3 linked regions of the Hymenobacter tibetensis genome follow. The protein of the gene in region 1 interacts with the protein of each later gene in a pairwise test. Links are inferred from orthologs where the notes say so. Each region holds a gene or a part of one and is shown on either strand. Other genes may lie near its edges.

Region 1 (10,122 bases):
AACGACGGGCCTCTACGTCGGGGCCTAGCGTTAGGGGCTTCAAGTGCACCTGGAAAATCTCGGTGCGGCCATTGATGTCTGGCTTATCAATGCTGATCTGGCGGTCAAAACGGCCGGGGCGCAGCAGCGCTGAGTCGAGCGTATCGGGGCGGTTAGTAGCAGCAAGGATGATGACACCAGAGTCAGTACCGAAACCGTCCATTTCGACCAGCAGCGAATTGAGCGTGTTTTCGCGCTCATCGTTGCCGCCGGGCATGTTGCCACGCGAACGGCTACGGCCTACGGCGTCAATTTCGTCGATAAAGATAATGCAGGGAGCTTTCGACTTGGCTTGCTTAAACAAGTCACGTACCCGAGCAGCACCGACACCCACGAACATCTCAACGAAGTCGGAACCCGAAAGCGAGAAGAATGGCACGTCTGCTTCGCCAGCTACAGCTTTAGCCAACAGGGTTTTACCGGTACCAGGAGGGCCAACCAGCAAGGCACCTTTCGGGATTTTACCGCCCAAAATGGTGAACTTCGAAGGGTTCTTGAGAAACTCTACAATTTCTTGTACTTCCTCTTTGGCCTCTTCCAAACCGGCCACATCCTTGAACGTGATTTTCACCTTGTCGCCACCTTCAAATAGTGCGGCACGGCTTTTCCCGATGTTGAATATCTGACCACCGGCCCCAGCGCCACCGCTCATGCGGCGCATCAAGAACCAAAAGCCTACGAATAACAGGATAGTGAAACCCCACGTAGTTACCAGGTCGCCATAGCCAGTACGCGTATCGAACGTGATGCCGATGCGCTGCTCTAATGGAACGTTAGCTTGCAGCTTCTCGAAGTCTTCCTTAAAAGTTTTTCCGTCAACTACTCGGAAGCTGAACTGCGGGCTTGCCTCGAAGGTAAGAGGCCCACGACGGCTCAGAAGAGCCTTGTATTTGTCGGTTCGGACGGCCTCGTTCTTCAACGACACCTCCACTACCGACCGATCGGTGAGCAAGCGTACATCCCGCACGTCGCCGGCGGTATACATTTGCTCGAATTTCTGCTGATTTATCTCTACTGTGTTGCCGCTCTGGTTGAAGAACAGCCAGGCGCACAGAAATAAAACCAGCCCGGCGAGCAGCCAGAGTTGCATGCCAGGTTTTGGGGCCGGGCTAGGCAACATAGGCTTCTTTTTTTTGGGCGTGTTATCTGACATGAAACTAAGATTGGCTAAGGCAAAAGATCAAAGGCGGAACACCCCGCCAGTGTGTTTGTTCCCGCTAACAGACGGAAACCAGCACACTTTACTTTAATGAACTGAAAACAGTCTCTTCTTCGATGTGCTGAATTTCGGCATCACCCCATAGCTCTTCCAGTGCGTAGAACTGCCGCCGGTCGCGCAGGAATACGTGGACTACTACATCCACATAGTCGAGCAGTACCCACTCGCGGTTCATACGACCTTCGGTTTGCCAAGGGCTCTGACCAGTAAGTTTCTCTACTTCTTCCTCCACCGAACGCGCAATGGCATCGATTTGGGTATCTGATGAAGCCGAGCAGATAATAAAATAATCCGATACGGCATTTTTAAGCTCCTTGAGGTTCATCACAACGATATCCAGGCCTTTTTTCTCCTGCATACCGCGTACTACTACATCTGCCAACTTGTCCGAATCCTGTTGAACCAGGGTACTTTTCATGGGGTATTGTTAGGTTTGATCATCACAAAGTACGAAAAACACGTGGAGGCTATTATCCCCCAAACGCTATTCACGGGCCGCCAAGTGGTTTCGTTGCCCGAATGCGCTTCAACCAACAGTGAAGCGCAAGCTCTTATTCACAGAAACCGCGCCACCGACGGCTGCGTGGTAATAACCGACAAACAGACCGCCGGACGCGGCCAGCGTGGCAACCGTTGGGAGGCTGCGCCCGGCGAAAACCTGACAATGTCGGTGGTTTGGCGCCCCACCTTCTTGCCAGCGCCCGACCAGTTTCAACTCAGCCAAGCAGTAGCATTAGCAGTGCACGACTGGGCGACGACGCTTCTTGGCCCCGACCCCGCGCTTCGGGTGAAGTGGCCAAACGATATTTTTTTCGGGAACCGCAAGCTAGGTGGTATCCTGATTGAAAACACGCTTAGTGGCACAATGATTCAGCATAGCGTGGTAGGAATTGGAATGAATATTAATCAACGTGAATTTCAGGTGCCTACCGCCACGTCTTTAGCGGCTCTAACCGGACGGGCCTACGACCTGCCAATTCTAGCAAGCCGCCTGCTCGAACACCTAGAACGGCGCTATTTGCAGCTACGTGCTGGGGGGCTGGGAGTTCTCCGACAGAACTACCGGCAAGTGCTTTACCGCTACCGAGAGCCTCATCTGTATGAGGTAGATAACCATCAGGTAACAGGTGAGATTGTGGATGTGGATGAGGCCGGGCGCCTCGCTTTATCGATCAGCGGGCAGTTGCGTCATTTTGATTTGAAAGAAATTAAGTACATCATTTAGTATCACTGTTTGGTCGATGTATAAAAGCTATACGCAGATATTTTTATAGCTAGAACAAGCAAAAGGCAACCTTTAGCTGTTGGATAACGAGTAGACAGCTAGAGGTACGAGGCCAGCGCACTCACGCGCAACGCAACCTTTTCGCTCTGAGTGTCATCTATGTTTCGGGTTAGTTAGGCACGGTGCTTGTCTTACTTCATCCACAAACGCGAGTTGCTCTTAAGAACTCTTGCGCTAAATACCAGAAAAAGCCTATATTTGATAGCTTGCCACTAGGCAGCTTTTTTGCAACGCTTCTTTCATATGAAAATTTCTACCCGCTTAGTTGGGATGTTGGCCTTACTACTGGCGCAACTGTCAGCGCTTGCTGCTACCGTTACGGTGGAAGTTGGTGATAACTTCTATCGCCCGCAGAACGTGGTTATCCGTCCGGGCGATATAATACGGTGGACTAATGTTGGCAACCAAAGCCATCCTACCGTTTCGGATTCTTCGCCGGCGTTGTGGTCAACTTTCACAATCAGCCCAGCCAACACCTCTTACACGTCACAGCCGTTTATCACACTCGGCTCCTTCAATTATTACTGCTCAGCGCATTCTGGTGGGACTCCACGCGCAGGCATGATTGGCAACATCATGGTAAGCAACACTCCGCAAGCAACTCTTGATGCTAAGGCCGCTGGTGCAGCATTAAGTGTATACCCTAATCCGAGCAGAGGACTGGTGGTGGTAACCCTAAACCAGAAGGTAGGTCCCGAGTACAAGTTGCGCTTGACCAACATTTTGGGTCGGGAAATCCGCTCTTTTTCGTTACGGACTGAAGCGTCCAACACTGGGATGCCACTTAATCTGTCTGATTTGCCAGCTGGCATGTATTTTTATAGCCTGGTGCTAAACGAGAGAGTGTTATCTACGAAAAGATTCGTATTACAGAACTAGTTTAGCTATTCGTACTTCTTCTTTTAGGAGAGCGGCCACCTTCTGTGGCCGCTTTTTTTATGTACCAGCTCAAGCAATAGCCTTCTAAGGAGTGGAATAGGGCACTGTGCGGCCGGATTTATTGTCTACTTTTGACGTTCTGCATCTTTCATTTCTCGACCATAAGCCCGCGTCAGGCGACGACGACTGGGGCCTGCCCCTCTACTTAATTCTCGTATGCGCTCATACAAAAGCCTGAATAATCTAGTTGGTTGGCTGGTGTTTGCCATTGCCACCATTGTGTACCTAATCACGCTGGAGCCTACCGCTTCGTTCTGGGACTGCGGCGAGTTTATTGCCTGTTCCTACAAGCTGCTGGTACCGCACCCCCCTGGAGCCCCGCTTTTCCTGCTGCTTGGTCGCTTGTTTTCGCTGTTCTCTTTCGGTGATGTTACCAAGGTTTCGGTGCTAGTCAATGCCTTGTCGGCGCTGAGCAGTTCGTTCACTGTGCTATTCCTATTCTGGACTATCACCATTCTGGCCAAGAAGCTGGTTCTGCACCACTCGGGTGCTGTGGGCCACTCGGTACCAGGCGCTCCTGAACCCACATTTGGGCAGAGTCTGTTGATACTGGGCGCTGGTGTCGTCGGTGCCTTATCGTTTGCCTTTTCTGATTCGTTCTGGTTTAATGCCGTGGAAGGCGAGGTGTACGCCATGTCGTCCTTGTTTACAGCGGCCGTGGTTTGGATCATGCTAAAGTGGGAAAACCGCGCCCACGAAGCCGATTCCGATAAATGGCTGATTCTGATTGCCTATGTAGTAGGCCTCTCCATTGGGGTGCACTTACTGAACTTGCTGGCCCTGCCAGCCTTGGCCTTCATCTACTATTACCGTCGCACCGCTAACCCCACACCTTTGGGCGGCATCATCACACTGGTGCTTAGTCTGGTGCTGGTCGGCCTGATTCTGGTGGGCATTATACCAGGCTTGCCATCGTTGGCGGGCGGATTCGAAGTGTTCTTTGTGAACAGCGTCGGGCTACCCTTCAGCTCGGGCATTGTCATCTTCTTGGTGCTTTTCGTGGCCCTGCTAGTGCTTGGCTTCCGCTACTCGTTGAAGCAGCGCAACCGCCTGCTCAACACGGCCATGCTTAGCTTGGTGTTCATCTTGATTGGCTACTCTAGCTACCTCATTATTCCTATCCGGAGCAGCTACCACCCTACCATCAACGAAAACAACCCCGAGGATGTGCTCAGCTTTGTGAGCTACCTTAAGCGGGAGCAGTACGGCGACCGTCCTTTGCTTTACGGTCCACAATTCAATGCTCGCCCTGTTCGCTACGATGAAGGTGCCCCACGCTATGTACGGGAAGGCAACAAGTACGTAGTAGCAGAAAAGCGTCAAGTGGTGGTCTACGACGATGCCGACAAGATGCTGTTGCCGCGCATTTACAGCCCACAGCCCGAGCATATCTACAACTACCAAAAGTGGGTGGATATTCAAGAAGGAGTGAAACCCACCATGGGTCAAAATCTATCCTTTTTGTTTCGCTACCAGATGGGCCACCAGTTCTGGCGTTACTTCCTTTGGAACTACGTAGGCCGCGAAAGCGACGTTCAACAGTCGGGAGGCTTGTGGCCTTGGCAGGGCGGCAAAGCAGGTGTACCGGAGCGCATGGCCGACAGCAAAGCACGCAACAACTTCTTCGCCATCCCGCTTATTTTGGGTTTGATTGGCTTGTTCTTCCATGCTCGCCGCGATTCACGCAACGCCTTTATTGTCGGCTTACTGTTCGTATTCACGGGCTTAGCTATTGTGGTGTATCTCAACCAGCCGCCCATCGAGCCGCGCGAACGAGACTACACGTTTACGGGTGCTACCTATGCTTTTGCCATCTGGATTGGGTTGAGCGTGCTCGGACTGGCTGAGCTCCTACGCTCGGTGCTGAAAGCCGATACCGGCCGCGCCATGACGGCAACGGTACTTGGCCTTGTGGCGCCTGTGCTATTGCTGGCTCAAGGCTGGGACGACCACGACCGTTCGGGGCGCTACAACTCTGTGGATTCGGCCAAGAACCTGCTCAACTCGTTGCAGCCTAATGCTATCCTTTTCACCAACGGTGATAATGACACTTTCCCGCTTTGGTATGCGCAGGAAGTGGAAGGAGTACGCACCGATGTGCGGGTAGCAGTACTTAGTTACTTGAACACGGACTGGTATATCCAGCAGATGAAGAACCGCTCGTACAAGTCACAGCCGCTGCCTATTTCCATGCCGGCCGACCGCTACAAGCAAGGCACCAACGACTACCTCCCCTTCGCTGAGAATCCCGCCGTCAAGCAAATCAACTTAAAGGAATTCGTTCAGCTAGTCACGCAGAACAGTGACCTGTTGAAGGTATCGTACGACGAGAGCGGCCCTGCTATGATGTCGTTCCCGAGTCCGAATTTTTACCTTGATGTGGACACAACCGCCGTTGAAAAGTTGGGCATTGTACCAGCCGAACGGCGCAAACAGCTGGTATCCCGCATGGAGTGGAATATGGGCAAAGGCGCCATTGAAAAGAAAAACTTAGTGATTCTGGACATGCTGGCGACCAATAACTGGCAGCGGCCGATCTACTTCTCTAGCACTGTGGCTGGCGGCGACTTCATGAACCTTCAGCCTTACTTCCAGTTGGAGGGCATGGCTTACCGAGTGTTGCCACTGAAAGACCCCAACTATCAGCCTCGCGGCGACGAGGGCTACGTAGCCAAGGACTTGATGTATGACAACCTCATGAAGAAGTTCGCCTTCCGTAACCTCAACGACCCAGGCGTTTTCTACGACGAAAACCACCTACGTTTCCCGGCCAACTACCGCGACAAGTTTGCTCGCTTAGCCAACACCTATCTAGCCGAAGGCAACAAAGCCAAAGCCAAGGAAGTACTTGACAAGTGCTTCGCAGTGATGCCTGACGCCTCGATTCCCTACGACTACTACTCTCCGCAGTTTGTCCCAGCATTGGTAGCAGTAGGCGAAAAAGACCGTGCCAACGACATCATGGACAAGATGCTCAGCCGGGCTCAAGTGGCATTGCCTTATTTCCAGACGCACAACCCGGCACTGTTTGATATGGAAAATCAGACGTATCTGCTAAGCGTGCAGAGTGTGTACCGGGCGGCCGAGCAAATCGGTGACCAGGGCCGCGCCAGCAAGGCGCTGGAAATAATGAATCAATATTATCCGCGGCAGTAAGTAAGATACTGAGCTACTAGAATGCGAAGTTCCACTTCGTGAGCGTTGAACGAACCTGCTCTTAGGTTGCCGTTCTTTCGTTCGCGAAGTGGAACTTCTCGTTACAGCCTGTATGCCATTTCCCATGAAAGGTTATTTGTTGCTAGTACTTCTGGCTGTGAGTTTGGTGCACGCCACTGCGCAAAAGCGGGAGTTTTCCGATCAGTACCGCCCTGACCGACGTTTGTTGCTTGATACACGCCGGGAAGCGGACAGCTTGCGTGTATATCTGCGCTTTCCCAATGCCAGTGTGCTGCGGCAAGGCCAGCCCCTCCGCATTAGTGCATGGCCTAGTTTTGACGCTCGCCGCCCCCTCTGGACGGATACCGTAAAGCAGTTGGCCCGTCGTATCCGCCCCGACGGCCAAGGTGCACTGGTGGAATTCTGCCTACCTATTGCCAAGCTAACCAGCGGTACTATGCTCAGCCTGGCCTGCGCGCCGGCCGCCGAAGCCGCTACCGGCGACGCCGCTTGGCTATCTGTTACCACTGCTCGGCTGGCTCGGCCCTACATCCTAACTGATAGTTTGGGCACCCCATTGTTGCGCCGCTACGTCCGGTCTAGTGAGCCTTTTCTTGTGGACCGCTATGGGCAGGATATAGCAGTGTTGGTGCGTCGCTATGCGGCTCCGTTTGTGGCCGCGCTACCTCCCCATGCTGATCCAGCCCGCCAATCCAGCGCTTCTCCTACCCTTCCGGTCAGTGACTCCTTGGCTTTTCGGGCCGGCATGTCCGTGGTGCTACCGGAAGCAGGACTTTACACCCTGCGCTTGGCCGGCGAAAAGCCCTTGCTGGGGGTGCTGGTCACGGATGAAGACTATCCAGAGCTAACGACAGCCGACGAACTGATTCAACCGCTGGTATACCTAACTACTTCAGCAGAGCGAAAAAAGCTGTACGACGCACCCAATCCCAAGCGTGCCGTGGACCAGTTCTGGCTCAGTGCTGCTGCCGGCCAGCAAACCATAGCCCGGCAAGCCATTCGGACATACTATGGGCGCGCCCAAGCAGCCAACGAGCTATTTGTGGCTCACAAAGCCGGGTGGATGACTGACCGGGGTATGCTATATATAGCCCTGGGTCCGCCCGACGCCGTGTACCGGACTGCTCAGGACGAGCGGTGGGTGTATCATGGTACTAACAATGGTGCATCGGCGACTTATACGTTCCGACCTAAACCCAGTACCTTTGCTCCCGAACACTATGAATTGGTGCGCCGTCCCGAGTACGAACGTCTCTGGTATGCCGCCGTGGAGCAATGGAGAAAAGCAACGACGACCGCCCTCGGCCGCTAAAAGAGCGCCGCAGTTACTACGATTCTGAAAATCGTCCGGTGCCCCGTGCCCCGCGTCGGGAGGCAGGGCGCGCTGCCGCTAGTGGCGAAACGCCCGGCGGCTACCGGCGGCCCGAGACTCGCTCGGAGGGCAATGACAGTCGCCCTGAGGCAATACGCGGCAACGAAGGCCGCTCTTACGACAAGGAAAAACCACGCTACTCCAACCGGCCCGCCCCCGACCGTAGCATCGATATGCTGTTTGGCTTGCGGCCCATTATGGAAGCCCTAAGTGCTGGGCGGACACTGGAGAAGATTTTCCTGCTGCGTGGCACCAAGAACAGCCTCACCCAAGAAATCAACGACCTAGCCCGGCAGCAAGGCATTCCGGTTTCGTCGGTGCCAATCGAGAAGCTCGATAACCTGACCCGCAAAAATCACCAGGGCGCGGTAGCTTTCGTGTCGCCAATCGACTACATGCCGCTTGACAGCATTCTAGCTGGGCTGTATGAAGAAGGCAAAACGCCTTTTCTATTGATTCTGGACCGCGTAACCGATGTACGTAACTTCGGTGCCATTGCACGTAATGCCGAATGCATGGGGGTACACGCTATTGTGGTGCCTGCCCATGGTGCGGCCCAAATCAACGGTGATGCCGTAAAAACATCTGCAGGCGCGCTGAACATAGTACCGGTATGCCGGGAACCCAACCTGAAGAACACTCTTATCTTCTTACGCGAATCAGGTGTACAGGTGGTGGCTTGTACGGAGAAGGCTGATGCCAGCCTGGAGACCGGCACTGTTGACCTCACGGGCCCTGTAGCAGTGCTCATGGGCTCCGAAGAAGACGGCATTTCCCCCGAGTACCTACGCCTCGCCGATCATCGTCTCCGCATCCCCATGACTGGCCAAATCGGCTCACTCAACGTTTCTGTTGCTAGTGGCATTATGCTGTTCGAGGTACTGCGTCAGCGCCTAGTAAAGGCATAGCTACAATGCTCTTACAGAAAAAGGCCCTTGATACTACATGGTATCAAGGGCCTTTTTCTGTAAGAGCATTGTAACAACGAAGTATTCTACCCGATGCTTAAGCTCGGGAGAATGTGTCGTTAGTTGTAGCCCACTCCCTTTTTGGCTTTTACATCGGCCACAAATTCCTTCACGCGCTGTTCCTCGGTGCGCTTGCAGATCAGGAGCACGTTGTCGTACTCAGCAATGATGTACCCGTCTAGGCCCTGCACTACTACTAGGCGCTCAGAGGGCGTTTTGATAACGCACTCCGTGGTGTCATAAAGAATGGCATCACCATCGATGACGTTGTTGTTTTCGTCACGACGACCCATGCGGTGCAGCGAATCCCAGGTACCTAGGTCGCTCCAACCGAAGTCAGCGGGCAGTACAAACACGTTGTCTGCCTTCTCCATGATGCCGTAGTCGATGCTGATGTTGCGGCACCGGGAATAGGCCTCCGTGATAAAAGCTTCTTCCTGTGCTGTACCGAGTTGCGCTTGCCCGTCGTCGAACACTTCCGCAATATCACTCAGGTACTGGTGGAACGCTTGCACAATCACGTCGGCGCGCCATACAAATAGGCCAGAATTCCAAAGGAAGTCGCCGCTTTGCAAGAACATTTGCGCCAGTTCCAAATTCGGCTTCTCAGTGAAGGTTTTCACCTTTTTCAGCCCGTTTGGCAGGTCGCTGGCCTCCTCATCAATGTACTGGATGTAGCCATAGCCTGTGTCGGGACGCGACGGCTGAATGCCGAGCGTAATGAGAACTTCGTGGGTGCGCGCCACATCAATAGCTTGGCTGATGACGTTCCGAAACTCGTCTTCCCGTAGCACCGCATGATCGGCGGGTGATACCACAATGACAGCCTGAGGGTCGCGCTTGGCAATGCAGTAGCTGGCGTACGCAATGCAAGGAGCAGTATTGCGCCCGATGGGCTCACCCAAAATTTGGTCGGCTGGCAGATCCGGTAGATGCTGCTGTACCAATTCCTTGTAATCTCGGTTCGTAACTACAAACACGTTCTCAGGCGGGCAAACCCCTGCAAACCGGTCGACAGTTAGCTGAAGCATCGAGCGGCCTACGCCTAATACATCATGGAATTGCTTGGGGTGGTTGGTACGGCTGAAGGGCCAAAAGCGGCTACCAATGCCGCCCGCCATTA
Region 2 (9,960 bases), 2.1 Mb from region 1 along the record:
GTTGGTACTGCGCGAGAAAATGGCTTCGTTAGGCGAATTGATGGCGGGTGTAGCGCACGAGCTCAAAAACCCGATGAGCAGCGTGAAAAACTTTGCGGCTATCAGCGTGGGGCTGTGTCAGGAATTGCGCGAAGAGTTAGCTAAAGTACCACTGCCCATTGATGATCAGCAGATTATCGATGATATGTTCCAGAACCTAAGCCAGTACCAGTCCAAGATTGTGCTGCACAGCAAGCAGGCAGAGGGCTTTGTGAGCAGCATGCTCGACTACTCCAGCACGGGTCCGGCTCAGCGCCAGGCCACCAACCTCAACGTGCTGGCCAACGAATACATGCGCCTCACCTACCACGACTTACGCATCAAAAACCGCCACTTCAACGCCGCCCTGTTTTCGCACCCCGACGAAACGCTCCCTGAAGTGTCGGTGGTTCGGCAAGAGTTGGGCCGGGTGTTGGTTAGCTTGTTCACTACTGCTTTCCACGGTGTGCATCAGCGCCAGCGCCAAGCCACTGATGAAGAATACGTACCCCAGATTACGCTTAGCACCCATCACCGTGGGGACCACGCCGAAATCAGGGTGCGCGACAATGGCCCTGGCATAGCCGAAGAAGGTATTGCCGACATCTTTCAGCGCTTTTTCACCACCAAACCCGACGGCGAAGGGCTTGGCCTTGGGTTATGGGTTAGCTATGATATCATCACGCGCAGCCACGGCGGCACACTGGAAGTCACCAGCCAGCCCGGCGAATACACCGAATTTATCATCACCTTACCCCTGCAAGGCAAGCCTCCTGTTCCCGCTGCCTGGACTAACTGATTTCCTCCTCAACTCTACGTCCAAACCAGTACCTGCTTTGCACTCAGAACTCCTCGGCCATCGAGCTATAGCTATCCATGCTGGCACGGCTTGCACAAGTATTGGCCAGACGGCGGTACGCCACCGTCCGGATTCGTAAGCAGCGTATTGCCTGCCGTTTCTGTTCCGTTTCACAACTAGTACCAGCTAGTAGCTTCTATGTCTTTTCGCACGATTACGCCAGGTACGTTACCGGGGCCGGAATGGCACCAATTTCTGCTAAGTGCCGTGGCACCCCGCCCCGTAGCGTTTGTAAGCACCGTTTCAGCGGCAGGTGAAGTGAATTTGAGCCCCTACTCGTTTTTCAACGTGTTCAGTTCCAATCCGCCCACGTTGATCTTCTCCCCCGCCAACCGCGTACGCGACAACACGCGGAAGCACACCCTCTTCAATGTGCGCGAGGTGGCTGAATGCGTGGTCAACATCTGCGACTATGCACTAGTCGAGCAAATGTCGTTGGCCAGCACCGAGTATGAGCGGGGGGTGAATGAATTTGTAAAAGCTGGCTTAACTGAACTGGCCTCCGACAAAGTGCGGCCGCCACGGGTGGCCGAGGCACCGGTTTCGCTAGAGTGCGTGGTCGAGCAGATTATTGCCATTGGCGACTCCAACGGCGGTGGCAACCTCGTGATTTGCCGGGTGGTACAGGCTCACTTCCGCGAGAGTATCCTGTTGGATTCCGGCCCCGGCATCGACCCGCATAAGTTCGACGCCGTGGCCCGCCTCGCCGGCGACTGGTACAGCCGCGTAACTCCGGAAAGCCTGTTCACGGTGCCTAAACCCAACCGCAACCAAGGCATCGGCATCGACCAACTACCCGAGCACATTCGCACATCGGATATCCTCACGGGCAATAACCTGGGCCGCCTAGGCAACATCGAACAGCAAGCCATACCCACGCCCGAGCAGGTGCAGGAGTTCAAGCAAAACCCGCTGGTTAGCGCCTTACTACAACAATACTTCGGCAACCCCACCGAGCAGCGGCAGCAACTTATGCAGCTTGGCAAGAAAATTTTGGAGGAAGGAAAGTTGCTGGAGGCGTGGAAGGTGTTTCTGCTCGCAAAGACTTAAATTCCCTCATGAACACTACTCCGCACACTAGGCAACACAAGCTACATTTCATGTAGCGTTGTTGACGGGCCTGCGCATCCCGCTGTGTAAGCTATGCCGTTATATAGGGTGCAGATATAAAATCATCCAGCCCTATGGTAGCAGTTGCATCCTGTATATGATAGTAAGGAACGCCCCCAATATAATTAGCCCAGCCTGAAAATGTACTTGGTGGACCAATTAGATAATCGCATTTTGACATCAAATATTGATCAGCTAAAGCAGAATTATTCGACATAGATACACAGCTTAACTGGCCCTTATAAAGTTCGATATCTAATTCTGGATCGTTACTAAACAGCAGAAATCTGTGAGGACGATTATGTGCAGATAAAATATCACGAAGCTGCAATAAGAAACGCAGATAAACTTCATCAGAAAAAAAGAATCGCCCATTTTCGTGGTCCTTATAATCACCTCTACGAATATGAACACCCACAACTACTTCACGTGGGTCTGCTTTTTTAAGATAAGTACTATCTAAGTATTGCTGGTCTACATTAGGCATAAAAAGCCATTTGTAAAACTCTTGGTACTTAGCAACCGTTTCGATACTTCTGAAAAACCAGCCATCACAAGACACTAGCTTATGCTTTAAGATAGTATCTTGATAATGGACATTCTGTCTTATATCTCGGAACTCAATATATTTAGTAAGTTTTAATTTATTTGCTATTTGTGGTAATTTTATATCCATGCATAAATCTATCATATGGCCACTAATAGACTTCTTTAAATTCGGATAATCACTAGTTAAATCATGCACAAATTTATTATAAAAATAGATTCCATTATTTCTACAGAACGAATCTAAATGAACATGTTGGAAAAGATTATTACTCCTCTGCCCATATGAGTTCAGCAAAATCAACATTACAAAACGTTTGTATAAGTAATTTCAATAGGAATGTTTTATCACTTTTATATTCCAGCTCGTCTCTCTCCGGAAATCAGCGCGCTGTATTAATCGAGCTGTATTAATTCCGTACGGCAATCATTAAGCTCAACTCCTTGTAGCGCATGTTGAAGCGCTTAGCAATAGTAGCGTTGGTGAGGGAGCCTTTGTACACGTATACGCCCGAGCGGAAATGCTCATTGGTGAACAACACCTCATTGATGCCGCCGTGCTGGCTGATTTCTTGCAGGATCGGGGTGAAAATGTTGCTTAACGCATTGGTTGCAGTGCGAGGCACGCGGCTGGCAATGTTGGGCACGCAATAATGAATAACGTCGTATTTGCGGAAGACCGGCTTGTTGTGCGTGGTCATCTCGCTGGTTTCGAAGCAGCCGCCTTGGTCAATGCTTACATCGATAATGACCGAACCGGGCGCCATGTTGGCCACCATGCTCTCGGGTACCATGAACGGCACGCGGCCTTCTTCGGCATTAAGGGCCCCAATCACTACGTCGGCGCGACGAATTTGCTGGCTAAGGGCAAAGGTGTCGAGGGTGCTGGTGTAGAGTTGGGTGCCAAGGTTCTGCTTGAGGCGGCGCAGCTTGTAGATGTGGTTGTCGAAGACCTTCACTTCGGCGCCCAGACCGGTGGCGGCCCGAGCCGCGTATTCGGCTACCGTACCGGCGCCCAAAATCACAACCTGCGACGGAGGGACACCAGTAATACCGCCCAAAATGATGCCTTTTCCTTCGTTGGAGCGGGCCAAATATTCCGCCGCAATCAGCATGACGGTGGAACCCGCAATTTCGCTCATGGCCCGTACGACCGGCCGCGCGCCGGAGGGGTCTTTGATCAACTCAAAGCTGATAGCATTCACCTTTTTTCGGGTGAGGGCCATGACGTATTCCGCCGTGAGCGTACCAAACTGCAACGCCGAAATTAGCGTCTGGTTAGCTTTTAAAAATTCGATTTCGTCTTGGGTAGGCGGGGCCACTTTCAGGATGAGGTCGGCTTCGTAGACCTCCTTCTGGGAGTAGGCAATGGTAGCCCCCGCTTCTGAATAGTCGTGGTCGGAGTATTTGCTAGGTTCCCCCGCACCGCTCTCCATCACTACTTCGTGGCCTTCCTCAATAAGATGCTTGACTGCCTCCGGCGTGAGGCAGATGCGGTTTTCCTGAAGCGAGGTCTCGCGCGGCAGCCCAATAAACAGCTTCCGCTTCCGTGTGTCCACGGCCAGCATTGATTCCTGGGTGAAATAAGCGCGGCTCGCAGCCAGAGACTCAAATCCGGGGGGTACTGCTTCGGGCATTTTATCGGTTAAAAATTGAGAATTAAAAATTAAAAATTGGGGGTATCATCCATCACAACCTCTGACTACAGCGCCGCACAGACAATTCGTAATTTCTAATTCGTAATCTTTAATTCTCTCGACTCATCGCCAGTGACGGTGAGTTGAATAAGGAGACGATTTGAGGGCAACAGCGGCTCGATACGGCTGGGCCACTCTATCAGGCAAAGATAGCCAGAATCAAAGTACTCCAACGCGCCAATGTCCTCGGCTTCGCGCGGATTGTTGAGGCGGTAGAAGTCGAAGTGATAGATGGGCTTGTTGTGAGCGTCGCGGTACTCGTTGACAAGGGCAAAAGTAGGACTGCTGACTTCCTCTTGCACGCCCAGTTCTTCGCACAAGGCTTTGATGAACGTTGTCTTGCCCGCGCCCATCTCGCCTTCAAAGCAAACGATAGAATACCCCCGGATGGCTTTGGCCACTTGCGCTGCAACAGCGGGTAATGCCCCTAGGCCAGGTACAGCAAATTCGAGCAACGGAGCAGACATGATACAGTGGGTGTTGAAGGCGCAAGTTTACGCAATGCCCGTTTCTTATGAGGGCACTCAGGCTGATTTGCTTGATAACTCCTACCCCACTTAGTAGTTGAAACAAGAACCGAAGCCCCGCACTTTCCTGTTGCTGTGCATACCAGGCTCTATATTTGGCCGACCAAAACACCTTTACTCATGCAAGTCTCGCGAATGGCAGGGAGCCTGATCGGCTCCGAAATCATCAAAATAGGCAACGAAGTAAACGACATGATTCGCAAGGGAGAGCAGATTTGCAACCTCACCATCGGCGACTTTGACCCAGCTTTTTACCCAATTCCGGCGGAACTACAGGCCGAAATCACCGACGCCTACCAGGCGGGCAACACCAATTATCCGCCCGCCAACGGCATGGCGGCACTGCGCGAAGCAGCTACCACGTTTACCAAACAGCGGTTGGGGCTGGAATATGCGCCCAACGATGTGCTAGTTGCTGGTGGCTCGCGGCCGCTTATATATGCCACGTACCTCGCCCTCATCGACCCCGGCGACCGAGTGGTGTTTCCGGTACCCAGTTGGAACAACAACCACTACTGCCATCTTTCCGGCGCCGAGCCAGTGATGGTAGAAACCCGGCCCGAAAACAACTTCATGCCCACGGCTGCCGAACTAGCTCCGCACTTGCCGGGTGCCACACTCCTAGCGTTGTGCTCCCCGCTCAACCCCACGGGCACGGTATTTTCGCGCGAGAACTTGCTGGAGATCTGCGACTTGGTAGTAGCTGAAAATCAGCGCCGCCAGCCCGGCGAGAAGCCGCTGTACCTGCTTTACGACCAGATTTACTGGATGCTGACCTTTGGTGATACCCAGCATTTCGACCCTGTTAACCTACGCCCTGAGCTACGCGACTACGTCGTCTATATCGATGGTATTTCGAAGTGCTTGGCTGCCACCGGGGTACGGGTAGGGTATGCATTTGGGCCAGCTGTGGTAATCGACAAAATGAAGTCCATTCTGGGCCATGTTGGGGCCTGGGCCCCGAAAGCAGAGCAGGTAGCCACTGCCAAATACCTGCCCCAAGCTGCGGCTGTCGATGATTTCACCACACAGTTCAAAGCCAAGCTTCAGCGCAGCCTTGATACCCTGCATGAAGGCTTGCAGGAGTTGAAAAGCCAGGGCCTGCCCGTTGATTCGATGGTGCCGATGGGAGCCATCTACCTGACTGCTCGGTTGGATGTATTAGGCAAAACTACCCCGGCCGGGCAGGTACTGGCAACCACCAAGGACCTGACTTTTTACCTCATCAACGAGGCCCGGTTGGCCCTGGTGCCATTCAGTGCCTTTGGTACTTCCGATACGTCGCCTTGGTTCCGGATGTCGGTTGGGGGAGCATCGTTTGAGTCTATTGAGGCTGCTTTACCACGGCTTCGGACGGCGTTGGAAGCCCTTCGTTAAGTCTCTGCTCCTTGTTCACGACAAGCCTCATCTAGTAGCTGGGTGGGGCTTGTTTTTCAAGAAAGCGGAAAAGAAGAATATAGGCCTAAAAGCCGCTTTTTTTGCGTTTCTTATCTGTTGCTACACCGTTTCAGTGATAATATGGCTATCTTTCCTCCACTTTTTCGGCTGTGTTGTTATTGATAATAGTACAGCTGAACCAGTACACTGCACTATATCTATTCCCTATTGAAGCACAGAGTTCTAGGTTTTGTGCTCTACCACACGCCCTTTGCACGCTCCGCTTTTCATTCAACGGAAGTGCCCATGCTTTTCGATTTCACTGGCTTGCCAGATAAGTTTTTACGTTTGCTGGTAGTGCTGTTGCTGCCAGTTTTGCCGCTAGCAGCTCAGGTACGTCCCGTGCCGGTAACGGGTGCTGTCTATACTAGCACTGGCACCGCAGTAGAGGGAGCCACCGTAACGCTACATCGGAGCGCGGATTCGGTGGCAGTGAAAACCGAATTCAGCGATGTGGAAGGCCGGTTTCAGTTGGAACCAACTGCGCTAGGCGTCTACCTGATATCGGTGGCGCAGTTGGGCTATACCCGCAGTTGGGCTGGCCCGGTGGATGTTTCTGCTCCAGTAGCGCCCCTGAAGCTTACACTGGCCCCGAGCGCCGTGCAGCTTAAAGAGGTAACCATAACGGCCCAGAAACCACTGTTTGAACGCCTGCCCGACCGCACTGTGGTGAATGTAGAGAGCAGCATTTTGTCGAGTGGCAACTCCGTGCTTAATGTACTCGAACGTGCCCCAGGAGTGGCAGTGGATGCCGGCGAAAATATCAGCTTACGGGGCCGCAAAGGCTTGCTCGTATTGCTTGATGGCAAGCGAGTGCCGCTAACTGGGGGGGAGCTAGCGAATTTGCTGCGCTCTTTACCGGCTGAGCAGGTCCGTAGCATCGAGCTTATTACCAACCCGTCGGCAAAGTATGATGCCCAGGGCACCGCTGGGGTTATTGCCATCAATCTCAAGAAAGACCAGCGCCAAGGCAACAATGGTAACGCTAACCTTAGCTATGGGCGCGGGAAATACGGCAAGCTGAGTTCAGGTGTGTCGTTCAATCATCAGCAGAAGGCACTGAATGTGTATGGCACCTATGCGTATACCAAGCGTAATGGCTTTCAAAATCTAGCCTTCGACCGGACGTATTACCAAGACGAAATAGTTACTTCACGCAGCACTCAATACAACAAACGCCGCCTAGATTTAGAATCGCATACTTGGCGGACGGGCCTTGATTATACGGTCGGTGAAAAGACGTCGGTGGGCGCTGTGCTGAGTGGCTTGGCAAGCCGCCTCCCCGTAGATGGCCAAAACTCATCTGTATTCTATGATGCTCTCGGCCAGGAAACGCTGCAATACACTTCCCGGACGATAAGCGAGCTTCAGACCCCTAATGTGGCTGGCAACCTAACATTCCGCCACACGTTTCGCCCCGATTCCAGCGGCACACCGGAACTGACGGCTGACGCCGATATAGCGCGCTTCGGTACTGACCGTGACTTGTCTTTGGCTACCGCCTTCCTTTCGCCGCAGCTGAGCCCACGCCTGCTCACGGGTGACCAGCAAGGAACACTCACCATTCAATCGGTGAAGGCGGATTATATACGGCCCCTGCCGAACGGTGTGCGGGCCGAGGCTGGCGTTAAAGCCAGTTGGGTGCGCTCCAACAACGACATTATCTTCTTTAATACGATTGACGACATCACCACGCTGGACGTCAACCAGTCGAATGGGTTTCGATATAAGGAAGATATCAAGGCAGCATACGTTAACCTGACGCGGACACGGCCTCGCCTAACAATAGCAGCGGGCTTGCGAGCCGAGCATACGCTGGCTATCGGCCGTCAAACCATCGGCAACGAGAATTTCGACCGCAATTATTTGCAGCTCTTCCCCAACTTAAGCGTGCGGCGTACCATTTCCGAAACTCATGAGATGGGTATTTCGCTGAGCCGCCGCCTGAATCGGCCCACCTACAACCAGTTCAATCCGTTCCGATTCTACGTTGACCCTACCTCCTACCGGGCCGGCAACCCGTATTTGCGGCCACAAACCAGCTACAATACTGAACTGACGCATACATTCCGTAAGCTTACTACGGGCCTCAGCTATGCGTATACCAGCAACCCGATTGTAGACGTGTATCAGCTTGATGCCAACAGCTTGGTACGACTGACGAACGCAAATTTGAGTGCCGAACATTATTACGCCTTCACGCTGGCGGCGCCCCTAACGCTCACCAAATGGTGGCAAGTGTACACTGATGCCGAATTGTTCTACATCTATTTCACTGGCAAATTCGAGGGGGCTACCACGCTGCCAGGCCGGGTAGGTGCCATTTTAAGCGCCAACAACTCGTTCACTATCACCAAGACGTGGTCGGCCGACTTAAACGCTACCTACAATTCCCGAGAGCAGTACGCCTTCCAGATTGTTCGCTCCCGTGGGCAAGTTGGTGTCGGCGTGCAAAAAACTCTGCTGGATGGCCGGGGTACCTTGCGCTTGAATGCCACCGACCTTTTCTACACGGCACCGGTGCGGTCCACTTCCCGCTACGTTCCGCTTGTTGAAAACCAACGCGCCACGCAGGACACCCGCGTCGTTACCGCGTCGTTTGCGTACCGGTTTGGCAGCAGCGAAGTGGCCCCCACTCGCAAACGCACTACGGCTGCAGAAGATGAGAAGCGCCGCGCTGCGGGGCAATAAGGTTGCCCGCTGGCATGGCGGTGAACAAATGGCGTGGTAGTAGTGGCTGCGCAAGTAGCGCTTTTCGCCTCAGCTGCTCTGGCGCCCACCTACCTCTATGGCCAACACCTATTTCCAGTTCAAACAGTTTCGGGTAGAGCAGGCGCAATGCGCCATGAAAGTCAGCACCGACGCCTGCGTGCTGGGCGCACTAGCCAACATAGCAGGTGCGCAACGCATCTTGGATATTGGTACGGGAACCGGCCTGCTGGCTTTGATGGCCGCTCAACGCAATCAGCAAGCACAAATAGAGGCGGTGGAAGTGGACGAAGACGCTGCAACTCAAGCGCAGGCCAACTTCGACGCTAGTCCTTGGGCTAGACGCCTGGTCGTACATCCACAGTCCCTAGCGGCCTTCGCGGCCACCAAGCCGGCTCTTTTCCACCACATCCTCTGCAATCCGCCCTTCTTTCGTTCCTCGTTGCGCCCGCCTGATGCTCGCCGGGCCACCGCCCGCCACACGGCTCCTGATACATTGTCGTTTGCGGAGCTAGCTGGTTTTGCAGCAAACTTTCTCGCCCCTGGCGGACACCTGACCGTGCTGCTGCCCCCGCCCGAAATGCAGCATTTCGAGTTGGAAGCTGCGCGCAGTGGTTTGTATCCGGCTGGTTGCGTGGTGTTACGGCACCGCGCCAACAGCAAGCTGCTACGCCACATTACCACCTTCGGACGGCAGCCAGTGCTTATGCCGCCGCAAGAGCTACTGGTGCGAGAAGGCGACGAGTACTCTCAGGCATTTCAGGCCTTACTAGGCCCATTTTACTTGGCCCTCTAAGAAAGTGTGTGACCTATTCTCTTTTGCTATCTACAGCGCTTTATCAGGCAGGCCATCAACGTGGTATTTACTAGCCTACTTATCGGGCAGCAGCATGCGCACGTGGGCTAGTTTTTCTTGGTAGAAACCATCCAATAAATCGTGCTGCACCTGTCCAAATTCGGCGGCGGTGTAGCGACGGCGCACGGTGTTGTCAGCCAGCACGGTGAGTTCGTCGCACAGTTCGGTAAGTGAGCCCAGCAGATGCGAGGTAAGCAAGAT
Region 3 (10,119 bases), 4.1 Mb from region 1 along the record:
GGCCAATGCGGCGTACTGGTATGATGGTACCAACGGCGCTTTCATCAGCAGTACATTCTACCAGAACACGCTGCCCGAGTGGGTGACCAAATTCAACAGTGAAAACCGGGCCGAGCAATACCTAAGCAAGCCGTGGGAAACCCTGTTGCCTATTGCCCAATACACGGAAAGCACCGCCGATGATGTCGTGTGGGAGGGGACTTTCAAAGGTGAAACGAAGCCGGTTTTTCCTCACGATTTGCCCACGTTGAGTGCCGCTCCTAGCAAGGCAGTAACTGCGAGCCAGCCTACTGGCGCAGAAAAATTGCCTGCCTCCACCCGCAACCTCGACCTGATCAGGTCCACGCCATTTGGCAATTCCCTCACGGCCGATTTTGCCTTGGAAACTATTCGGGCCGAGCAACTAGGCCAGCGGGGGCAAACCGACTTTCTGGCGCTCAGCTTCAGCAGCACCGACTATGTGGGGCACCAGTTTGGCGTGAATGCCATTGAAACGGAAGATACCTACCTGCGCCTCGACCGGGATATTGCGCGGGTGCTCGACTACCTTGACAAGACAGTGGGGAAGGGGCAAGCTTTGGTGTTCCTAAGCTCCGACCACGGCGCGGCCCACAATCCTGATTTTCTGCGCAGCCAGCGCATTCCGGCGGGCTCGGTGGGCCCACGCGTGATGCGTGACTCGTTGCAGAAGGCATTGGTGAAGCGGCACGGCGCGGGCCAGTGGGTGCTTAGCTACGAAAACCAGCAGGTATACCTCAACCGTCCGCTTATTGCGCAGAAAAACCTCAACCTCCGCACCTTCCAAGACGAAGTAGCGGACATCATGATTGGCTTTTCGGGAGTTACGCGCGCCATTACGGCCGACGACTTGCAGAAGTCGCACTGGGAAAGCGGGATGCTTATGTACCTGGAAAACGGCTACTTCCCCAAGCGCAGCGGCGATGTACTGGTGGTGCTGGAGCCAGGCTGGCTGGAATCCTATCAGTACCCGGTGAACAAGGGCACCACCCACGGCTCTGCCGGTAACTACGACACCCACATACCGTTGGTATTTTGGGGCTGGCACGTGAAGCGCGGCAGTTCGGTAGTTTCGGCGCGCATTATCGATATTGCACCCACACTGGCGCAATGGCTGCATATTCAGGAGCCCGACGGCTGCACCGGCACCCCACTGCCGGAAGTATTAGGGAAATAACTTCCGCTAGCGGGTTCTGATGTGCTGATTGGAGTTCTGCCAACAAAGTTGGTGAGCCATCAGAAATCTTAAACGTTGCAACGCCGTATGTTAGCCCACTCCGTCGTCCAGTACCACACCACAACAAATCAGTAACTAGTAACTAGAAACCAATCCAATGGCTCATTTTAACCCCTGGCACGATGTAGAGCGTGGTGACAATTCACCACAAGTCGTGAACGGCATCATCGAAATCCCAAAAGGCTCGAAAGGCAAGTATGAACTGGATAAGGTTAGCGGCTTGCTGAAGCTGGACCGTGTGCTTTTCTCGGCCGTGCATTACCCTGCTGCGTACGGGTTCATCCCGAAAACATACTGCGACGATAACGACCCCCTCGATATCCTGGTGCTGTGCTCGGTTGACATCGTGCCCATGTGCCTCGTGGAAGCCAAGGTGATTGGCGTAATGCAGATGATTGACGGTGACGAGGAAGACGACAAGATTATTGCCGTGGCTGCCCATGACATTTCGGTGAATCACTTCAACGACATTGCCGACCTGCCGCCGCATACGCTGAATGAAATGCAGCGCTTCTTCGAAGACTACAAAGCCTTGGAGCACAAACACGTTACCGTGGAACGCTTCATGGGCCGTGAAGATGCCTACCGCATCATCGACGACAGCATCAAGCTCTATAACGAAACGTTTCCGAACGGATCCGATTCAGAGTCGGTGACGAAGTCCACGGGCGTCGAGCTGTAATCCAGCAAAGAGTAGTTGGAAGCCCTCCTCAACATCGGTTTGAGGAGGGCTTTTGCTTGGATAAGCAACCCCTACGGACGCACGCGGAAGGGCCACTTTTTACCTCACCTACACGTATGGGCTATATGCTTAACCAGCCTTCTTCCCCTGTTTTGCGCTTTCTATACGAGAACAGTTTGTTGTTGGCCGGCACGGCGCTAGTCTTGTTCTCGCTGGTGGGCCAGGCCCTTACGGGGTGGTACGACTACAACGGCGAGCTAGAGCAACTGCACCTGCTGCCTCTTACATTGCGGCAGTACCTTGGCTCGGGGCATTTTCTGGAAGCAACCTTCGAGAATTGGGAAAGTGAGTTTTTGCAGATGGGCTTGTTTGTGCTGCTGACCATTTGGCTGCGGCAGAAAGGCTCTTCGGAATCCAAGAAGCTCTATGAAACCGAAGACGTTGATGAAGACCCCGACCCCAACAAACCCGGCGCGCCTGGTCCGGTGAAGCGGGGCGGTTGGCAACTAGCACTCTACCAAAATTCCCTGACGCTTGCGTTCTTCCTGCTGTTCTTTGTTTCCGTCTGGCTGCACGCGGTGGGTGGGGCCGAAGTGTACAGCATCGAGCAACAGCAGCAAGGCAAACCAGCCGTGAAGGCCCTGGAGTACATGGGCACGTCACGGTTCTGGTTTGAGTCGTTTCAGAATTGGCAGAGTGAGTTCCTGAGCATCGTTTCCATTGTGGGGTTGTCTATTTACTTGCGTCAGAAAGGCTCGCCTCAGTCTAAGCCCGTGGATGCCAGCAACAGTGAAACCGGCAAATGAACGATGTCCGCTGACCAGCCATTTGCAACAGAAGTAGCGTATGCACCTACAGCAGCCAACGAGCCCCGCACCTCTATGTACTACAGCCCCGTACGGCGTTCTTGCGTTTCTTCCTGAAGTCTATACTCATGCCTTTGTCCTCTCCTAAAACACCGTCGGGGCCGCCTACTGCTTCCGCTATGGTGGGAGGCACCTGGTTGGCCGTATTACGGCGTTGGACGGATGCAGTGCTGTACAGCAGCATGTGGCTGGCACTAGCCGCGTTGGCGCTCACCTGGGCCACCTTTCTGTTTTGGCGGGTAGACATTCCGGTCCGATTGGCCCTCATGATTTTCACAGCCACCCTTTTTCTCTACAACATCGACAGCGTGTTGCCCTACAAGCATCGGCAGCCGGTGGTGCTTTCGGGGCGTAAGCGCTGGATGTTGGAACACCGGCGCGAACTGTTGGCGCTGGCGCTGGCTTCGCTGGCCGTAGCGGGGCTGTTGTTTTTCTTGGACGGCTGGCAGCACTTAACGCTCTTTCTAGGGCATTTGGCGGCTATTTCTTTGCTGTATTCGATGCCCGTAGTAAAGGTGCGAGGCCACTGGCGGGCCCTGCGCGACTTGCCGTTGCTGAAGGTGTTTTTGATTGGCTATGTGTGGGCTGCTATTACCGTTTGGGTGCCGGCTCTGTATTTAGACAAACCTCTTCTGGGGCCGGTGGTATTTCTGCTGTTTGCCCGGCGCTTTTTCTTTATTCTGGCCCTAGCCTTCGTCTTTGATATCCGGGACTACACTAAGGACCAGCTCACGGGCACGCGCACGTTTCCAGGCTTGTTCGGGGTTCGTGCCACCAAGTACATAGCTCTCGCCTCACTGGCGGCCGGAAGCGTGCTATTCCCAGCCGGTATAGGGTACGCACACATGCTGATTCTCGCGGTGCCCATCATCGTAGCAGCCCTTACCATTTGGTACGCCGAAGAATCACGCCCCGATTACTACTTTGCCTTGCTTACCGATGGTGTCATGATTCTGCAGTTCGTGGCAGTATATGTAGTAAGGTGGTGACGCCAATACGCTAGCGGCAGCACAGACAAAGACCCGAACACCAACCGTACTAGCGTTCTAAACCAGCCAAAGCCGGCCCGATGAAGCGCACGATGTCACTGGCAATAAGCCCGGCTTCGCCAGTTTGCTGCGCGGCAAGGTCGCCGGCGTGCCCATGGGCGAAGATACCGAGCAGGGCTGCATCGAGTGGGGAAAGACGTTGGTCGGCGCGCAAGGCTAGCAGCAGGCCCGTCAGAACGTCGCCACTGCCACCAGTGCCCATACCAGGGTTGCCGGTACTGTTGAAATAAAGCAAGCCCTCCGGAGTGCCCAATGCCGTGTAAGCGCCTTTCAACACGCAATAGCAAGTGTGGCGGCGGCAAAAGGCCCGGAGCAGTTCCAAGCGGTGATAGTCGTTGTGAGCCCGCTCGGTGAGGCGCTCAAACTCTTTTGGATGCGGAGTGAGCAGCGTGTTGGGCGGTAGCTGATCGAGCAGCTCGCGGTGGGTGCCCAGCAGGTTCAGCGCATCCGCATCAAGTATGAGTGGCAACGACGCCTCATGAGCTTGCTGTAGCAGTTGGCGCAGCACTTCCACAGTGGCAGGGTCCTGTCCCAAGCCCGGGCCAATGCCAACCGCCGCGTACGATTTCAAGTCGGGCAGCTCGGTTATAAAGTCAGAGGCTGGATCAGTCAGGGCCATGGCCTCTGGTACGGCAGTTTGCAGAATGATATACCCAACCGCGGGAGTACGCACGGTGAGCAGCCCTACGCCCCCGTGCAGACAAGCGCGTGCGGCCAACACGGCGGCTCCTATTTTGCCGAAACTACCTGCCAGTAGCAGTGCATGCCCAAAAGTGCCTTTGTGCGCAAATTTAGGCCGCTTGGGTAGGCGCCCGACCAAGAAATTAGTATCCACGAAATAGTTTTCCACAGGAGCGTTGTGGATAAACTCTTTATTGAGCCCGATAGGCAGCACCTCCCAAGTGCCTACTAATTGAGCGTTTTGAGGGAGCAGGTACGCTAGCTTGGGTAGCTCAAAACCCACTGTGTGCTGCGCCCGCACCACGGGGCTATCAGGAGGTTGTGGGGCGTCGGCAAATAAGCCAGAAGGCAAATCAATAGCGAAGACGGCGGTTTCGGACGAATTGAGGTGCTGCACCACCTCCGCTGCCAAGCCTTCCAGCGGCCGGCTCAAACCCGTACCAAACAAAGCATCCACTATAATACTTCTGGGAGCAAGCGTTGGGAATTTCTTGGAAACCAGTTCCACACAAGGCACGGCAGTAGGTAGCCGCTGGCGGTTGATGATGAAGTCAGGGGAGTGGGTAGCAGCCGGGAGCAGCCACACATGCACTGCGTAGCCGGAGAGGTGCAGCTGCCGAGCCACCGCTAGGCCGTCGCCGCCGTTGTTGCCGGGGCCGCAAAACAGGTGCACTTCACTGGCTGCGTTTTGGCTTAGGTGGTTGATCAGCCACTCACTGAAAGCCGTGGCAGCGCGCTCCATTAACTGGTCTGAGCGGATATTGGCTGCTTGAATAGTGGCTTGGTCGGCGGCACGGGTTTGTTCGGCGGAGAGGATCTTCATGATTTTTATTTACGAGCCCAACCAAGTAGTACGTAGAATACGAGTAATTATAGAAGCTGTACAGCAGTCTTCTAGCAACCCCAACAGGGCAGATATAAACTTCCGTGTTGAGGTTTGCGTTTTGCTGATAACACTTGTAGCATCAACCCGCCAAAACCAACCTTATATGCAAACCTGGAAAGACGTTATCCACTTGGCTAGCCATCCGGCTCCTGCACCACGCCGCGTAGAGAAAACGGATGCCGAGTGGAAAGCCCAACTCACCTCCGAGCAATACCACGTAACTCGCCAGCACGGCACCGAGCGCGCTTTCACCGGCGAGTACTGCGAAGCTCACGAAGCCGGCCTCTACGCCTGCATCTGCTGTGGCACTCCACTCTACGATTCGCGCACCAAGTTCGAGTCTGGTACCGGCTGGCCCAGCTTCACGCAGCCCGTCGACGAAAGCGCAATCCGGTATAAGAAGGATACCAGCTACGGCATGACCCGCGTAGAAGTGCTTTGCAACATCTGCGACGCTCACCAAGGCCACGTCTTCCCCGACGGTCCGGCCCCGAGTGGCTTGCGCTTGTGCATCAATTCGGCCAGCATCAAACTGGTGAGTGAGACCAAAGAAGCTGCCGCTACGAAGTAAGAGCAGCGCGTATTACGCGCCGTAGTTTTTTAGAGGCCGAGCAAGTTGTCGAGTAAGACACTAGCCGGCCTCTATTTCTTTGGCGCTTGATCGTATGTTGGAGTCTTGTACCCATCGGAACGACTGAGCTTACCAACGACAATGGATCGTACAGAGAACAGCTAAAAAAGTACAGTTGCTATGAGAGAACTGCATTGTTGCTGCTACACAGGAATATGACTGATTGAATAGTAGAGCGAAGCCGATAACAAACGCAGTTCTATTTGAAGTGTAACCAACCGCAGCCGAGTTTTGCGTAGGTTCAGGTGAAACAAGCCGGCAGATGCACTTTGCTGCCGCGTTGCTTGTTTCCTTGCAGCACCCCGTCTTCTCTGAAATTTCCCACGTTCTATCTTCCCCATCATGTCTTTGCTCTTCACTGATTTTGCTTCCTGGCGGGCGCACTGCGCCGCTACCGGCGAGCCGCTTTACCAGCCCGTGCTGACCTATGAAATCGAGCAAAAAGGCCGGTCGGAAGAAGAAATATGGGTGGGCTTGCAGCGTGCCTATGACGTGATGCGCGATGCCGTGCAGACCGGCCTCACCCAGGACATGACCTCCCGCTCGGGTATGATCAACAACGGCGCGAAAAAGATTGCGGCTTCTCCAGTCACTGTGTTGTCGCCGGAGTTCAAGAACCTTATCATGCGCGCTTTTGGGGCTAAAGAAGTGAATTCATGCATGGGCCGCGTGGTGGCTGCGCCTACTGCTGGCGCTTCGGGCATCTTGCCAGGTGTGCTCGTCACGCTTCAGGAGCTACACCACCTATCCGATAGAACCATTCTAGAAGGACTATTAGTAGCAGCCGGTATTGCGCTCATCATCGAGCAAAACGCCTCGTTGGCGGGAGCCGTGGGGGGATGTCAGGCGGAAACCGGCTCGGCGGCAGCCATGGGCAGTGGGGCTATTGTCTATTGCCTAGGCGGCTCCGTTGACCAGGCGTTTGCGGCCGTAGCCGTTACCATCCAGTGCATGCTCGGGTTGGTGTGCGACCCGGTGGCGGGTTTGGTGGAAGTTCCCTGCGTGGTGCGCAACGCCTCGGCGGCGGCTATTGCCTTCTCCTCGGCTCAAATTGCCATTGCCAACATCGACCCCGTTATTCCCGTCGACCAGTGTGTGGCGGCGCTTGGCGAGGTAGGCCAGAGCATGGAAACCCGCTACAAGGAAACGGCCCTGGGTGGGTTGGCTAACACCACGCGCGGCCGCGAAATTGAGAAGATGGTGCTGGTGCAGGACGTGCAGATTCTGCCCGACGAGGACCAGTAAGCAACTGTTTGCCAGCGGGCTACACAGACTTCACTTCCGGTGCCATGGTCAGCTTGCCCAAAAACTCCAACGCCGTAGCATAACGGCCCCGAAACTCACGGTAGTGCTTCCAAGCCTCGTCACGAGCGGGGCGCATAGGCAGTCCTGCTTCCTGCAAATCCTGGTAAGTCCTTTCAAAGTCGGCGCGGGCGGGGTCTTCTACGGGGTCATTATCGGGGATAATGGTGGAAGGGGTAGCGTCTAATCCTTCATCGAAAAAGCGGTACACCCGGTTGACGGCCAAGCAGCCGGCCTTGAAAGTTACCTCGATCTGGGGGTCGCGCTTGTCGTCAACGGCACTGAACATCAAGGAGGCCGTGTCCAGGATCAGGGCCGCTGCCGTTACCCAGGAGCGGCCTGGCTGCGGCGAACGGAAAAACGATAGGATGGGAAGCGAAGTGTGGCTTTCCTCGATTTCCACAAACCATTCTTCCCATTGCTCCCACTGGCTGGCATCATCATGCAGAGAACCACTGCGATTGAGCCACTGCAACAACGCGCACGCTGAAGGAGGAGTGCCGGACCGTAGCTCCAAGCGCGACACCACAATTTCGCGCCGCGAGAAGGCCTGATAGATGGTGGGCAGATACGAGATGAGCAGCGTCATCAGCAGCAGGCCCATGGTCGCTTCGGCAAAGGTGAAGCCCGTGATAATGGGCCCCCGCGTTTTGTGTGTGCCAAGAGTGAGCAGCGAACTACCGCTGAGCTGATAGCATTCCAGCCAGGAGCCTTCGTACAACCCCCAATAAATCATTGTGTAGCCCGCCGCAATTACAGCTAGCCACACGATGGGCAGCGCCACCAAGGCGATAGGGGCGTAATGGGCCTGCACTTGGTCGCGTAGGCCGAATGTGGAACGGGTGGAGGCGGCCCAGTTGAAAATGAAGCGCAGGCCTTGGAATACGTAACCGTTTAGCCGCACCACCTCATTGCGGGGTAATACAAACGAGCGAATCGCGGCAGACAGGGTAATAAGAATCAGGATGATGCCAGCAGCAAAAGCCAGTATACGCGGCACAAGTTCTAGCATAGACAAACAAAAAAGGCAGCTAATTGAAGCTGCCTTTCTACTCTGATTCAAGCTAATAAGTTGGGGAGTCCACTTGCGCAAGCTAATTCCGCGCCTTCCAGAGCTGTTTGAACGATTTCGGTGCCACTTCCAGCGCGTCGCGGCGTTTGCTCCAGCCTACTTGGCTGAGTAGGCGCAGCAGCACCCAGTTTTTGGCGCGGGCAGGCAGCAAGTCCAGTAAGCGGCGGTTTTTCATGGCCACCAGCCAGAGCCGGATAGCCGTGCGCTCCTCTTTGTCGGTGTGGCCTTCGCGCACCACCTGCTGGCGGTTTTGAAGCAACAGATTGTGAATCGGAATCTTCACGGGGCACACCGAAGTGCACGCGCCGCACAACGACGAAGCGTAGCTGAGGTGCTTGTTTTCGGCGAGGCCGCTCAAATGAGGCGAGATAACCGAACCAATGGGCCCCGAATAGGTGGTTTCATAGGCGTGGCCGCCAATGTTTTTATACACGGGGCAGATGTTGAGGCAGGCGCCGCACCGGATGCAGTTCAACGATTCGCGCTGGGCTGGCTGTGCCAGCAGATTGGTTCGGCCGTTATCGAGCAGCACCACAATCATTTCGTCGGGGCCGTCTTTCTCTAGTGGCTGGCGCGGACCGGTGTAGATGGTGTTGTACACCGTCACTTGCTGGCCGGTGCCGCTGGTGCTCAGCAGGGGCCAGAACAAGGCCAGGTCATCCAGCTTCGGAATCACCTTCTCGATGCCCACAATGGCGATGTGGGTGCGTGGGAAAGTGGCCGATAACCGGGCATTGCCCTCATTTTCGGTCACGGCCACGGCGCCAGTGTCGGCAATCAGGAAGTTGCCGCCCGTGATGCCCACCTCGGCGGTGGTGTACTTGCTGCGCAACAAGTGCCGCGCTGTGAGTACTAGTTTCTGGGCATCGTCGGTGTACTCTATGCCTAGGTGCTTAACGAAGATGTCGGCAATATCCAGCTTGCTTAGGTGCATGGCCGGCGTCACGATGTGATACGGCCGCTCACCGTTCAGCTGCACAATGAACTCGCCCAAATCGGTTTCCACCGACTCGATGCCGTTCTTTTCCAGGAACTTATTGAGGTGGATTTCCTCGGTGGTCATGCTTTTGGCTTTCACCACGGTGCGGGCCTTGCGCCGGGCCATGATCTTGCCAATCTCACGCAGCGCTTCATCGGCATCCTGCGCCCAAATTACTTTGCCGCCGCGCGCCGTAAAGTTGCGCTCGAATTCCAGCAGGTATTCGTGCAGGTTGTTGATAACCGTGGACTTCAAATAAGAAGCCCGTTCCCGCGCCAGTTCATGGTCTTGGTAGAAGGCGAGGCCCGTACTAACAGCCGCATTATACTTCCCGATATTGAAGCGAATTTTGCGGCGGTGCTCTAAGTCAAAAGCCTTTTTTTCGCTGTCGAGCTGAAACTGGCTGGATTTCGTGGCTATCATGGCAATGCACTTATTTACTATTGCAATGTACTTAATCTGGAGCCCAACATGGCCTATACTCGCATTCCGATACCACTCCCGCCCGAAGGCTTTCCTGTTCCGGTAGATGCAATTACGAGTTCATTTCGGCTGTTTGGACTGTTGCCGGGCTACTCCAAAAACGACCTTGGTAGTTGTCTGGTGCTTTTCCCGGCTCAATGGACTATAAAGATACTGACCACGCAGCACTATGCCTATTCCGACATCTTGCAAGTCGATTTCAAACCGGAAAGTTTCTGGCGCCGCGAGCAAGT

The links.
Region 2: the proteins of rlmB (region 1) and tsaE interact in binary tests that used the Escherichia coli proteins (3 or more experiments, as listed by UniProt). The link is inferred for Hymenobacter tibetensis from one-to-one orthologs.
Region 3: the proteins of rlmB (region 1) and MTX78_RS02030 interact in binary tests that used the Escherichia coli proteins (3 or more experiments, as listed by UniProt). The link is inferred for Hymenobacter tibetensis from one-to-one orthologs.

What each region holds. Positions count from the first base shown.
Region 1 is NZ_CP094669.1:4,594,756-4,604,877, forward strand. The notes cover bases 6,938-9,936. They hold rlmB (23S rRNA (guanosine(2251)-2'-O)-methyltransferase RlmB), read left to right. Parts: upstream 6,938-7,934; coding sequence 7,935-8,939; downstream 8,940-9,936. Other genes in these bases: MTX78_RS18415 (GWxTD domain-containing protein), read left to right, coding at 6,938-7,971; MTX78_RS18425 (mannose-1-phosphate guanylyltransferase), read right to left, coding at 9,059-9,936. In the rest of the region: ATP-dependent zinc metalloprotease FtsH, read right to left, coding at 1-1,192; rsfS (ribosome silencing factor), read right to left, coding at 1,281-1,676; MTX78_RS18400 (biotin--[acetyl-CoA-carboxylase] ligase), read left to right, coding at 1,692-2,483; MTX78_RS18405 (T9SS type A sorting domain-containing protein), read left to right, coding at 2,787-3,422; MTX78_RS18410 (glycosyltransferase family 117 protein), read left to right, coding at 3,639-6,638; more of MTX78_RS18415, read left to right, coding at 6,763-6,937; more of MTX78_RS18425, read right to left, coding at 9,937-10,122. UniProt on the Escherichia coli protein: Specifically methylates the ribose of guanosine 2251 in 23S rRNA.
Region 2 is NZ_CP094669.1:2,538,036-2,547,995, reverse strand. Bases 2,982-5,818 are described here. They hold tsaE (tRNA (adenosine(37)-N6)-threonylcarbamoyltransferase complex ATPase subunit type 1 TsaE), read right to left. Parts: upstream 4,698-5,818; coding sequence 4,266-4,697; downstream 2,982-4,265. Other genes in these bases: MTX78_RS10110 (pyridoxal phosphate-dependent aminotransferase), read left to right, coding at 4,878-5,818; MTX78_RS10120 (alanine dehydrogenase), read right to left, coding at 2,982-4,170. Also shown: MTX78_RS10135 (ATP-binding protein), read left to right, coding at 1-817; MTX78_RS10130 (flavin reductase family protein), read left to right, coding at 1,016-1,927; MTX78_RS10125 (alpha-1,2-fucosyltransferase), read right to left, coding at 2,019-2,732; more of MTX78_RS10120, read right to left, coding at 2,944-2,981; more of MTX78_RS10110, read left to right, coding at 5,819-6,134; MTX78_RS10105 (outer membrane beta-barrel protein), read left to right, coding at 6,441-8,885; MTX78_RS10100 (tRNA1(Val) (adenine(37)-N6)-methyltransferase), read left to right, coding at 8,983-9,699; MTX78_RS10095 (ATP-binding cassette domain-containing protein), read right to left, coding at 9,775-9,960. UniProt on the Escherichia coli protein: Required for the formation of a threonylcarbamoyl group on adenosine at position 37 (t(6)A37) in tRNAs that read codons beginning with adenine.
Region 3 is NZ_CP094669.1:505,156-515,274, forward strand. Bases 3,100-6,095 are described here. They hold MTX78_RS02030 (NAD(P)H-hydrate dehydratase), read right to left. Parts: upstream 5,357-6,095; coding sequence 3,842-5,356; downstream 3,100-3,841. Other genes in these bases: MTX78_RS02025 (UbiA family prenyltransferase), read left to right, coding at 3,100-3,792; msrB (peptide-methionine (R)-S-oxide reductase MsrB), read left to right, coding at 5,523-5,990. Also shown: alkaline phosphatase PafA, read left to right, coding at 1-1,195; MTX78_RS02015 (inorganic diphosphatase), read left to right, coding at 1,353-1,937; MTX78_RS02020 (DUF6766 family protein), read left to right, coding at 2,063-2,743; more of MTX78_RS02025, read left to right, coding at 2,872-3,099; sdaAA (L-serine ammonia-lyase, iron-sulfur-dependent, subunit alpha), read left to right, coding at 6,393-7,295; MTX78_RS02045 (hypothetical protein), read right to left, coding at 7,315-8,364; MTX78_RS02050 (LutB/LldF family L-lactate oxidation iron-sulfur protein), read right to left, coding at 8,447-9,826; MTX78_RS02055 (hypothetical protein), read left to right, coding at 9,875-10,119. UniProt on the Escherichia coli protein: Bifunctional enzyme that catalyzes the epimerization of the S- and R-forms of NAD(P)HX and the dehydration of the S-form of NAD(P)HX at the expense of ADP, which is converted to AMP.